DNA from 3 places in the Kocuria aegyptia genome. Region 2 is predicted to be linked to each of the others. Evidence: riboswitches for the same ligand, from Rfam matches in the RefSeq annotation. Region 2 holds a riboswitch; each other region holds the start of a gene.
The links. A riboswitch is a leader RNA that binds a small molecule or an ion and turns the genes downstream of it on or off. The one in region 2 is predicted to bind S-adenosylmethionine.
Positions count from the first base shown of each region.

Region 1: another riboswitch for S-adenosylmethionine. It lies ahead of ABD220_RS01000 (bifunctional o-acetylhomoserine/o-acetylserine sulfhydrylase); the one in region 2 lies ahead of ABD220_RS15625 (ABC transporter ATP-binding protein).
Region 3: another riboswitch for S-adenosylmethionine. It lies ahead of ABD220_RS12500 (O-acetylhomoserine aminocarboxypropyltransferase/cysteine synthase family protein); the one in region 2 lies ahead of ABD220_RS15625 (ABC transporter ATP-binding protein).

Region 1 covers NZ_BAAAOA010000005.1:74,095-77,356, reverse strand. The annotation lists gene metX (homoserine O-acetyltransferase MetX) at 1-375, opposite strand, end outside; gene ABD220_RS01000 (bifunctional o-acetylhomoserine/o-acetylserine sulfhydrylase) at 372-1,784, opposite strand; SAM riboswitch class IV at 1,861-1,976, opposite strand; gene ABD220_RS00995 (VOC family protein) at 2,119-2,757, shown strand; gene ABD220_RS00990 (CPBP family intramembrane glutamic endopeptidase) at 2,806-3,262, opposite strand, start outside.
Region 2 covers NZ_BAAAOA010000046.1:283,207-286,468, forward strand. The annotation lists gene ABD220_RS15620 (aliphatic sulfonate ABC transporter substrate-binding protein) at 1-1,038, opposite strand, end outside; gene ABD220_RS15625 (ABC transporter ATP-binding protein) at 1,144-1,977, opposite strand; SAM riboswitch class I at 1,983-2,087, opposite strand; gene ABD220_RS15630 (maleylpyruvate isomerase N-terminal domain-containing protein) at 2,195-2,872, shown strand; gene ABD220_RS15635 (CoA-binding protein) at 2,985-3,262, shown strand, end outside.
Region 3 covers NZ_BAAAOA010000029.1:139,671-142,932, forward strand. The annotation lists gene ABD220_RS12490 (thiamine pyrophosphate-dependent enzyme) at 1-657, opposite strand, end outside; gene ABD220_RS12495 (Lrp/AsnC family transcriptional regulator) at 897-1,349, shown strand; SAM riboswitch class IV at 1,468-1,589, shown strand; gene ABD220_RS12500 (O-acetylhomoserine aminocarboxypropyltransferase/cysteine synthase family protein) at 1,627-2,943, shown strand; gene ABD220_RS12505 (cystathionine gamma-synthase) at 2,952-3,262, shown strand, end outside.

The DNA of each region.
Region 1 (3,262 bases), on a different contig from region 2:
CGGGCCCGTGGACCCGTAGCAGCCGCCCAGGATGTTGGTGCAGACCACGAACCAGCGGTCCGTGTCGATGGCGGCGCCGGGGCCGACGAGGCCCTCCCACCAGCCGCCGCTCTGCGCGGCGCGCCGCTCGGCCTCGGGGGCGCCGGGGCGGGCCCGGCCGGTCGCCACGTGGGTGTCCCCGGTGAGGGCGTGCTCCACCAGGACCGCGTTGGAGCCGTCCGGGGCGAGCGTCCCCCAGGTCTCGTAGGCGATCCGGACCCCGGGCAGCCGGAAACCCGACTCGAGCTCCAGCTCGCCGATCCCGGCCACCCGCGGCACGCCGTCCTCGCGCACGGTGGTCCCGGCGTCCGTGCCCCCCACGACCGTCACGGTCACTCCTGCCCTCCGTGCGCGGCCGCGGCCGCGGCGAAGCCCTGTTCCAGGTCCGCCAGGATGTCGTCGATGTTCTCCAGGCCCACGGACAGCCGCACGAAGCCGGGTTCCACGCCGGCGGCCAGCTGCTCCTCGGGCAGGAGCTGGCTGTGCGTGGTGGACGCCGGGTGGATCACGAGGGAGCGGACGTCGCCGATGTTCGCGACGTTCGAGTGCAGGGTCAGGGCGTCCACGAAGGCCGCTCCGGCCTCCCGGCCGCCGTCGAGGACGAAGCCCAGGATCGATCCGGCGCCCCGGGGCGCGTACTTCTGCGCCCGCTCGTGCCACGGGGAGGACTCCAGCCCGGCCCAGGACACCGCGCGCACGTCCTCGCGCGCCTCGAGCCAGCGGGCCACCCTCCCGGCGTTGGCCACGTGCCGCTCCATCCGCAGGGACAGCGTCTCGATGCCCTGTTCGATGAGGAACGCGTTGAACGGGGAGATCGCCGAGCCGAGGTCGCGCAGCAGCTGCACGCGGGCCTTGAGGATGTAGGACAGGTTGACGCCGAAGGGGCCCTCCGCGCCCAGGGCCTCGGCGTAGACGAGGCCGCCGTAGGACTCGTCCGGCTGGTTGAAGCCGGGGAAGCGCTCGGGGTAGCGGCCGAAGTCGAAGTTCCCGGAGTCCACGATCACGCCGCCGATGGCGGTGCCGTGCCCGCCCAGGAACTTGGTGGCCGAGTGCACCACGATGTCCGCGCCCCAGCGGAAGGGCTGGATGAGGTACGGGGTCGCGACGGTGTTGTCCACGATCAGCGGCACCTCGTGGTCGTGGGCGATCCCGGAGACCGTCTCGAGGTCGAGGACGTCGTTGCGCGGGTTCGGGATCGTCTCCGCGTAGAAGGCCTTCGTGTTCGGCCGGACCGCCCGGCGCCAGGCCTCGGGGTCGTCCGGGTCCGCCACGAAGGTGGTCTCGATGCCGAGCTTCGGCAGCGTGAACTTCAGGAGGTTGTAGGTCCCGCCGTACAGGCTGGGGCTGGCCACGACGTGGTCGCCCGCGCCGGCGACGTTGAGCACGGCGAAGGTCGTCGCCGACTGCCCCGCGCTGAGCATGAGGGCGCCCACGCCGCCCTCCAGGGCGGCGATCCGGTTCTCCACGACCTCCGTGGTCGGGTTGCCGATCCGCGTGTAGATCGGGCCGAGCTCGGCGAGCGCGAAGCGGTCGGCGGCGGCCTGGGCGTCGGGGAAGACGAAGGACGTGGTCTGGTGGATCGGCAGGGCGCGGGAGCCGGTGACCGGGTCGGGACTCTGTCCCGCATGGATCTGCCGGGTCTCGAAGGCCCAGCCCCCGGGGTTCGCCGGGGTGGGGCGTTCGGCCGGGGCCAGGTCGGTCGGGGCGGCGGAGACGCCGGTGCTGGAGGCGGGGAGGTCGGACATGCCGTGGGACTCCTTGCGGATCTCAGGGGTCCCGTCCCGGCCGAGGCGGTGCGGCCGGGAAGGGCCGGGCGCCGGGGACCCGCGCTTGCTCGCTCGCCGGTCGCGAGGAGCCTGGTCTTCACCCAGGGCACCCCACCGCGGTGGAGGGTTGCCGGCCAGCTAGCTGGGGCTTGGACGCTGGCGCTCATGACCTGGACAGCATTCTCCGGACCCGGGCGACACGGCGTCAAGCCGGGCCGCGTCGTGACGCCCGGCGCCGGGCCTCACCCGCACCGCGCCCGGCGCGTCGCGGGCCGATTTGGAGACGAAAGTCACACGGTGCCACGATGTGCCCATGAGAGTCGACCACGTGTCCTACGCCTGCCGCCCGGAGGGCCTGGCGGCCACCACCGAGCGCATCGCGAACCAGCTCGGGATCGAGCCGGTCAAGGGCGGGGTGCACCCCCGTTTCGGCACCCGCAACATGATCCTGCCGCTGACGAACCACCAGTACGTGGAGGTCGTCGAGGTCCTCCCGCACCCGGCTGCGGAGAAGGCTCCCTTCGGCCAGGCCGTGCGCGCCCGGTCCGAGGCCGGCGGCGGCTGGCTGGGCTGGGTCGTGGAGGTCGACGACCTCGCCCCCTTCGAGCAGCGCCTCGGGCGCCGGTCCGTGCCCGGTCAGCGGGTGTTCCCGGACGGCCGGTGCCTGGAGTGGCACCAGATCGGCGTCAAGGGCCTGATCGCCGACCCGCAGCTGCCGTTCATGGTCCGCTTCGACTCCGCCCCGGAGATGCACCCGTCCCAGGCGAGGCTCACGGACGTCGGGCTCGCGGGCATGTGCATCGCCGGGTCCCCGGAGCGGGTCGCGGAGTGGCTGGGCGCCCCCGTCGAGACCGCGCTCGAGGACCTCGAGGTCGACTGGCGCTATCCGGACGGCACCCCGGGAGTGCTCTCCGTCACCTTCAGCACCCCGGACGGGCCCGTCACCATCTGAGGCCCGGCCGCGGTCCGGGCGGCGGGCCGCAGCCGGGCGGGGCCGGGCTCAGCCCAGGAACCGGGCGGCGCCGAGGAAGCCCACGGCGTCCAGCAGGAAGTGCGCGACGACGAGGGGCATCACCCGCCCGGTGCGCCGGTAGAGCTCCGCGAAGACGAGGCCCATCACCACGTTGCCGAGGAAGGGCCCGATCCCCTGGTAGAGGTGGTAGCTGCCGCGGAACAGGGCGGTGACCACGAGCACCACGGGCCAGCTCCAGCCGATGCGGGTCAGCCGGTCCGCGAGGAACGCGACCACGACGACCTCCTCGACCAGGGCGTGGCGCAGGGCCGAGAGCAGCAGCACGGGCACCGTCCACCAGTGCTCGGCGAGCCCGGACGTGCTGACCTCCGCGGTGACGCCCAGGGCCCGGCCGGCGCCGTAGAGCGCCAGCGTCCCCAGGCCCATGAGCAGGAAGAGCACGGTGCCGAGGCCGAGGTCCGGGAGGGGCATGCGGGCGTCGAGA
Region 2 (3,262 bases):
CCGGCCCCCGACCAGCTCGGCCGCGCGGGAGGCGTCGGCGTTCTCGGCGTAGGAGCTCTCCACGATGCTCCCGAGCGCCTCGTCGATCTGCTCCTGGCCGGCCACGTCGTCGGACTCGACGAAGATCGGGCCGACCTTCTCGAGGACCGCCAGCTGCTCGTCGCCGGGCACGTGATCGATGTCCAGGTTGGTGCGCTCGAGCACCTTCTCGGCCACGGACAGCTCGATCCCGGCGGCCTCGGCCAGCAGCTGCGCGGTCTCCTCGGTGTTCTCCTGCGCCCACTCCCGGGCGTAGGCGTAGACGTCCACCACGGTCTGAGCGGCCTCGGGCTGCTCCTCGAGGAAGTTCTCGTGGGCGTTGAGGAAGCCGTAGGTGTTGAAGTCGACGTTGCGGTAGAACAGCTCCGCGCCGTTCCCCTCCGCGGCGGCCATGATCGGGTCGAGCCCGGACCAGGCGTCCACCTGGCCGTTCTCCAGGGCGGCGCGGCCGTCGGCGTGCTGCAGGTTCTGGATCGTCACGTCCCCGGCGTCCACCCCGGCCTCGTCGAGGGCCTGGAGCAGGAAGAAGTACGGGTCGGTGCCCTTGGTCGCGGCCACGGTCCGGCCCGCGAGGTCCGCGACCTCCTCGACCCCGCTCCCGGCGGTGGTGACCAGGGCGGACCACTCCGGCTGCGAGTAGAGGTCGATCACCTGGATCGGGGTGCCGTTGCTGCGGGCCAGCAGCGCCGCGGAGCCCGCGGTCGAGCCGATGTCCACCGCCTCCGCCCGCAGGGCCTCGTTGGCCTTGTTCGACCCGGCGGACTGCACCCACTCCACCTCGATGCCCTCCTCGGCGAAGGCGGTCTCGAGCCATCCCTTCTCCTTGATCACCACGGAGAGCGGGTTGTAGGTGGCCCAGTCCACCCGGACGGTGCCGCCCCCGGTGGCCTCCGCCGGCGCCTCGCCGGAGCCCTCACCGGCCATGCACCCGGTCAGGGAGAGGGCCAGGACGGCGGCGAGCGCGGGGATCGTGCGGACGGAACGCTGGGACAGGGGCATGGCGGAGCCTTTCGCAGGTGCGGGCGGTGCGGGCGGTGCGAGCGGTGCGGGCGGCGCGGACTGGCGCCGCGACCGGATCTGGCGAGCGGGGCGGGAGGGTCCGCGTCAGCGGGTCGCTGGGTGGTGGGCGTCGACGCCGAGGTGGCTGAGGAGCTGCACGCGCAGCTCGGCCAGGACGTCGGAGGCCCGGTCCCGGGGGCGTTCCCCCGGCACCGCGAGGACCGTGCTGATCGAGGCGGGAGCGGTGGGCCCGGTCCGGCCCAGGACCACGATCCGGTCCGCGAGCTGCAGCGCCTCGTCGACGTCGTGGGTGACGAGCAGGACGGTGGTGGGCTGGGCCGCGTGGATCGTGAGCAGGAGGTCCTGCATCTGCAGCCGGGTCAGGGCGTCGAGTGCGCCGAAGGGCTCGTCGAGCAGCAGGACCCCGGGGTTGCGGGCCAGGGCGCGGGCCAGGGACGCGCGCTGGGCCATGCCGCCGGAGATCGCGCGGGGGCGGTGGCGGGCGTGCGCGGTGAGCCCGACCAGGCGCAGCAGGTCGTCGATCACGGCGTCCCCCTCGTCCCGGGGCAGCCCGCGGGGCAGGCCCAGACGGACGTTCTCGCGCACGGAGCGCCACGGCAGCAGACGCGGCTCCTGGAAGGCGACCGCGCAGCGCGGGTCGATCCCGGACACCGGGGTGCCGTCGATGAGCACCCGGCCCGTCGAGGCGGTGTCGAGGCCCGCGGCGGCCCGCAGGAGCGTGGACTTGCCGCACCCCGAGGGCCCCAGGATCGCCAGGACCTCGCCGGGCCGGGCCGTGACGTCGACGTCCTGCAGGACGTGGTGCGTCTCGTGGTCGGCCGGGAAGGCCTTGCCGACGTGCTCGAACGCCACCGAGAAGGCGCGCTTCGGGGTGCCCGGCGCGGCGGACGGCGCAGAGCCCAGCAGAGAAGTGCTCATGGTCAACTCCATCGGTCCTGGCATTAGCACCTCGCACGGAGGATCAGACGGATCCGTGCCGGTTGCTGCGACGTCGACGAGCCAGGTCTCTCAGCCGCTCCGGATGGTTACGCCATCCATTGAACGGCCTCGGCGTGTTCCCTGGCAAATCCGCCGCATCCGGGGTCGCTGCGGCGCAGCGCTGGCACGGGAGCCCTCCGTGCCCCACCATGGACCCATGACGAGCCGCAACGCCCCGGCCCGGGCGGACCTGGTGCGCGACGCCTGCACGGCGTTCGGCGCGGTCCTCGACGGGCTCGGCGACGACGACTCCTGGGCCGCCACGGGATGCACGGGGTGGACGGTCCGGGACCTCACCCACCACTGCGCGATGGACGCGCTGCGGGGGCTGGTCGCCCTGCACACGCCCACGACCGCCCGCCCGGACCGGGACGCCGCGACCTACTGGACCGGCCGGGGCGGCGACCCCGCGGGGGCCGCCGAGGACCGGCGCCGCACCCGCGTGGCCGCGTCCATGGCCCGGGACTGGGACCCGGTGCGCGAGCTCTACCGCGAGTCCGCCCGGGCGCTCGTGCACGCGGCGGAGCACTGCGGCGGCGGAGTGGTCCGCACCCAGGGGCACGTGCTGCGGGTCGAGGACCTGCTGAGCACCCTCGCCGTGGAGGCCACGGTGCACCACCTGGACCTGATCCAGGACCTGGACGGCTCCCCGGGTCCCGCCGTGGACGGGCTCGCCGAGGTGCGCCGGGTGCTCACCGACCTGTGGGAGCGCGAGCCGCTCGAGCACTGGAGCGACGAGCACTTCGCCCGCGTGGGCACCGGCCGGGCGGAGCTGACCGCCCCGGAGCGTGCGGTGCTGGGCGCGCACGCGGACCTCCTGCCGCTGTTCTCCTGAGATTCCCGCCCGCGAGCCGGCACGTGTCGGCGACCGCTCGACCTTGAGCGCGTCCGGTGGCGGACACGTGCAATCTCGCGCGGAGGGGGGAGTTCCGTGCCAGGCTGGTGCCATGGCCCGCAACGACCCCGCCGTCCTCGACCGTCTCATGTCCCGGCCCGGCCGGTGGGCCGTGGTGGGACTGACCGGCAACACCGCCCGCCCGGCGCACTCGGTCGCCCGGCGGATCCGGGACGACCTCGGCATGACCATCGTCCCGGTGAACCCGAAGGGCGAGCCGGTGCACGGCGAGCCCGGCTACCGCACGCTCGCCGAGGTGCCGGGACCGATCGACGTGGTGGACTGCTTCGTGAACTCCCGCCGCGTCGGCGCGGTGGTGGACCAGGCCAT
Region 3 (3,262 bases), on a different contig from region 2:
CTGCACGAAGAACACGACCGGCAGCTTGAACACGGCCGCGAAGTTCAGGGCCTCGTGGAAGTCGCCCTCGCTGGTGGCGCCGTCCCCGCACATGGCCAGGACCACGGTGTCCTCCCCGCGCAGCTTGGCGGCGTGGGCCACGCCCACGGCGTGCAGCAGCTGGGTGGTGAGCGGGGTGGACTGGATGCCCACGCGGTGCTCGTACGGGTCGTAGCCGCCGTGCCACTCGCCGCGGAAGATCGCCATGACCTGCAGGGGGTCCACACCCTTGGTCATGACCGCCACGGTGTCCCGGTAGGTGGGGAACAGCCAGTCGCCCTCCGCGAGGCACAGGGCGGCCGCCACCTGGCAGGCCTCCTGGCCGTGGCTGGACGGGTAGACGGCCATGCGGCCCTGGCGGACCAGGGCGGAGTTCTGGTCGTTGACCCGCCGCCCGACCACCAGCTTCTCGTAGGCCTCCAGCAGGACGTCCCGGGCCGGAAGCGGGTACTCGTGGCCGGGGCCGGTGCCCTGCTCCTCGGGAGCGAGCAGCCGCCCGCTCGGATCGACCATGCGGATCTCGCCGCGTGCCGGGAGCATGTACTGCTCCGGCGTGATGCCGAAGGTCTGGGAGGCCCGGAGGATGGGGTCCTCGGGGGTCTCGACGGTCTGGCTCATGATGTCCCCTCGGTCGGTCCCGGCCCGCTCGCAGGCCCGGGGAGGCAGGAAGGCTGGTGCAGCTCTGTCTTCCCAGTATGGGAACCGGGCATGCTTCGTATCCACAAAGCCGGAGAAGTGGAGAAGTCTGAGACAGACGGTGCACCGTGCGTGGACGAAATGTTCTAGTGTGGCGTGGAGCACACGCATTCGTCCGACCCGGTCCGGACGCTGCGCCGACCCACCCCGAGGAGCCCGCCGTGCCTTCCACCCCCGTGCCGCTGGACGAGACCGACCGGAAGATCCTCGAGGAGCTGTCCCGGGACGCGAGGCAGTCGGTGACCGCCATCGCCGCGGCCGTGCACGTCTCCCGCGCCCACGCCTACGCCCGGATCAACCGGCTCCGGGACGAGGGAGTGATCCTGCGCTTCAGCACCGTGATCGACCCGGTGCGGGCGGGCCTGCAGGCCTCGGCCTACGTGACGCTCAAGCTGCAGCAGAACACCTGGCGGGAGCTGTGCGCCCAGCTCCAGGCGATCCCCGCCGTGCACCACATCGCCCTGGTGGGCGGGAACTTCGACGTCATGCTCCTGGTGCGGGCCGTGGACACCGTGCACCTGCGGCAGGTGATCTTCGAGCACATCCAGCAACTGCCCGGCGTGGTGGACACCCAGACGTTCCTGATCTTCGAGGACATCGACACCCGGGCATGACACGCGGGCCTGACGCACGGACCGGACACCGGCGCACGTCCGGTGTCATGAACCGTCACGGTCGTCATCTTCCGTCGCGGAGGGACACCGACTACCTCTGCGCATAGTGTTGTTCCAGCTTCACGAGACGTGACCGCCAAGCTCCGACTGGGTCACGCACCAACCCCATGCTCATTGGGTGGTTCGGATGAGGAAGCGGCCTGCATCTTCCGCGGCGTGCCCACCCGGCGCACGCGGACGACCGGTGCGGGTAAGAGCAAGGCACAGGAGCAGCGCCATGTCCATCCCCGTGACCGACCACGACCTCGCGACCCGGCAGATCCACGCCGGCACCCACGACCAGGTCACCCAGCGCACCCTGACGGTGCCGATCTACCAGACCGCGGCGTTCGAGTTCCCGGACTACGAGGCGGCCCGGCAGATGTTCGCCCAGACCCGCGCGGGCTTCACCTACACGCGCACCGGCAACCCCACGGTGGCCGTGCTCGAGCAGCGGATCAGCGACCTCGAGGGCGGTGCGGGCGCCGTGGCGACCGGCTCCGGGCAGTCCGCCGTGGCCGTCGCGCTGCTGGCCCTCCTCGGCCAGGGCGCCGGCAAGCACCTCGTGGCCTCCGAGAAGCTCTACGGCGGGACGGTGGACCTGCTCACCGACTCCTTCGCGGACTACGGCATCGAGGTCTCCTTCGTGGACCCGACCGCCCCGGGGGCGTGGGCCGCGGCCGTGCGCCCCGACACCCGGGCGTTCCTGCTGGAGTCCATCGGCAACCCGCTGGCCACCCTGCCGGACCTGCCCGGCATCGCCGACGTCGCCCGGGCCTCCGGGGTCCCCGTCGTCGTCGACAACACCCTCGCGTCCCCGGCCCTGTACCGGCCGCTGGAGAAGGGCGCCGACATCGTGGTGCACTCGGCCACCAAGTTCCTGGGCGGGCACGGCAACGCGCTCGCCGGGGCGGTCGTGGACGGCGGGAGCTTCGACTGGTCCGCGCGGCCCGAGAAATGGCCGCAGTTCACCCAGGCCCGTGCCCGCTGGGGCGGGCTGAGCCTCGCCGAGAAGTGCGCCGGGGCCAGCCCCTACCTGCACCTGGTCCGGGCGAAGTACGTGCACGACCTCGGCACCACGCTGTCCCCGTTCAACGCCAGCCAGATCCTGCAGGGCACCGAGACCCTGGACCTGCGCGTGGCCCGCCACACGGCCTCCGCCCTCGAGGTGGCCGAGTTCCTGGCCGGCCACCCCACCGTTGCCCGCGTCCACCACCCCGGCGTGCCCGGGAACCCCGGCGCCGGGATCGCCGCCCGGGACTTCCCGCGCGGGATCGGCTCCGTGTTCTCCTTCGACCTCGCCGCCCCGGACGGCGCCGTGGGCCCGTTCATCGACTCGCTCCGGCTGTTCAAGCTGGTCGCCAACATCGGGGACACCCGCAGCCTCGTGGCCCACCCGGCGGCGATGACGCACTGCCGCCTGACTCCCGAGCAGCGCCGGGCCGGCGGGATCGCCGAGACCACGATCCGGCTGTCGATCGGTCTCGAGTCCCCCCAGGACCTCGTGGCCGACCTCGGCCAGGCCCTCGACACCGTCCAGACCTCCCGGAAGTGAGCCCCGCCATGACGTCCGCCACCGAGACCCGCACCCGCCACCGGGGCTTCACCACCACCGCCGTCCACGCCGGCCAGGAGCCCGACCCGCTGACGGGGGCGGTCATCCCGCCGATCTACCAGACCTCCACGTTCGCCCAGGACGGGATCAACGTGCTGCGCGCCGGCCACGAGTACAGCCGCGGCTCCAACCCCACCCGCAGCGGCTTCGAGGCGCAGCTCGCGGCCCTGGAGCGCGGCGAGCGCGGCTTCGCGTTCGCCTCGGGGATCGCCGCCGAGGACGCCCTGCTGCGCGCGGTGCTGCGCCCGGGCGACCACAT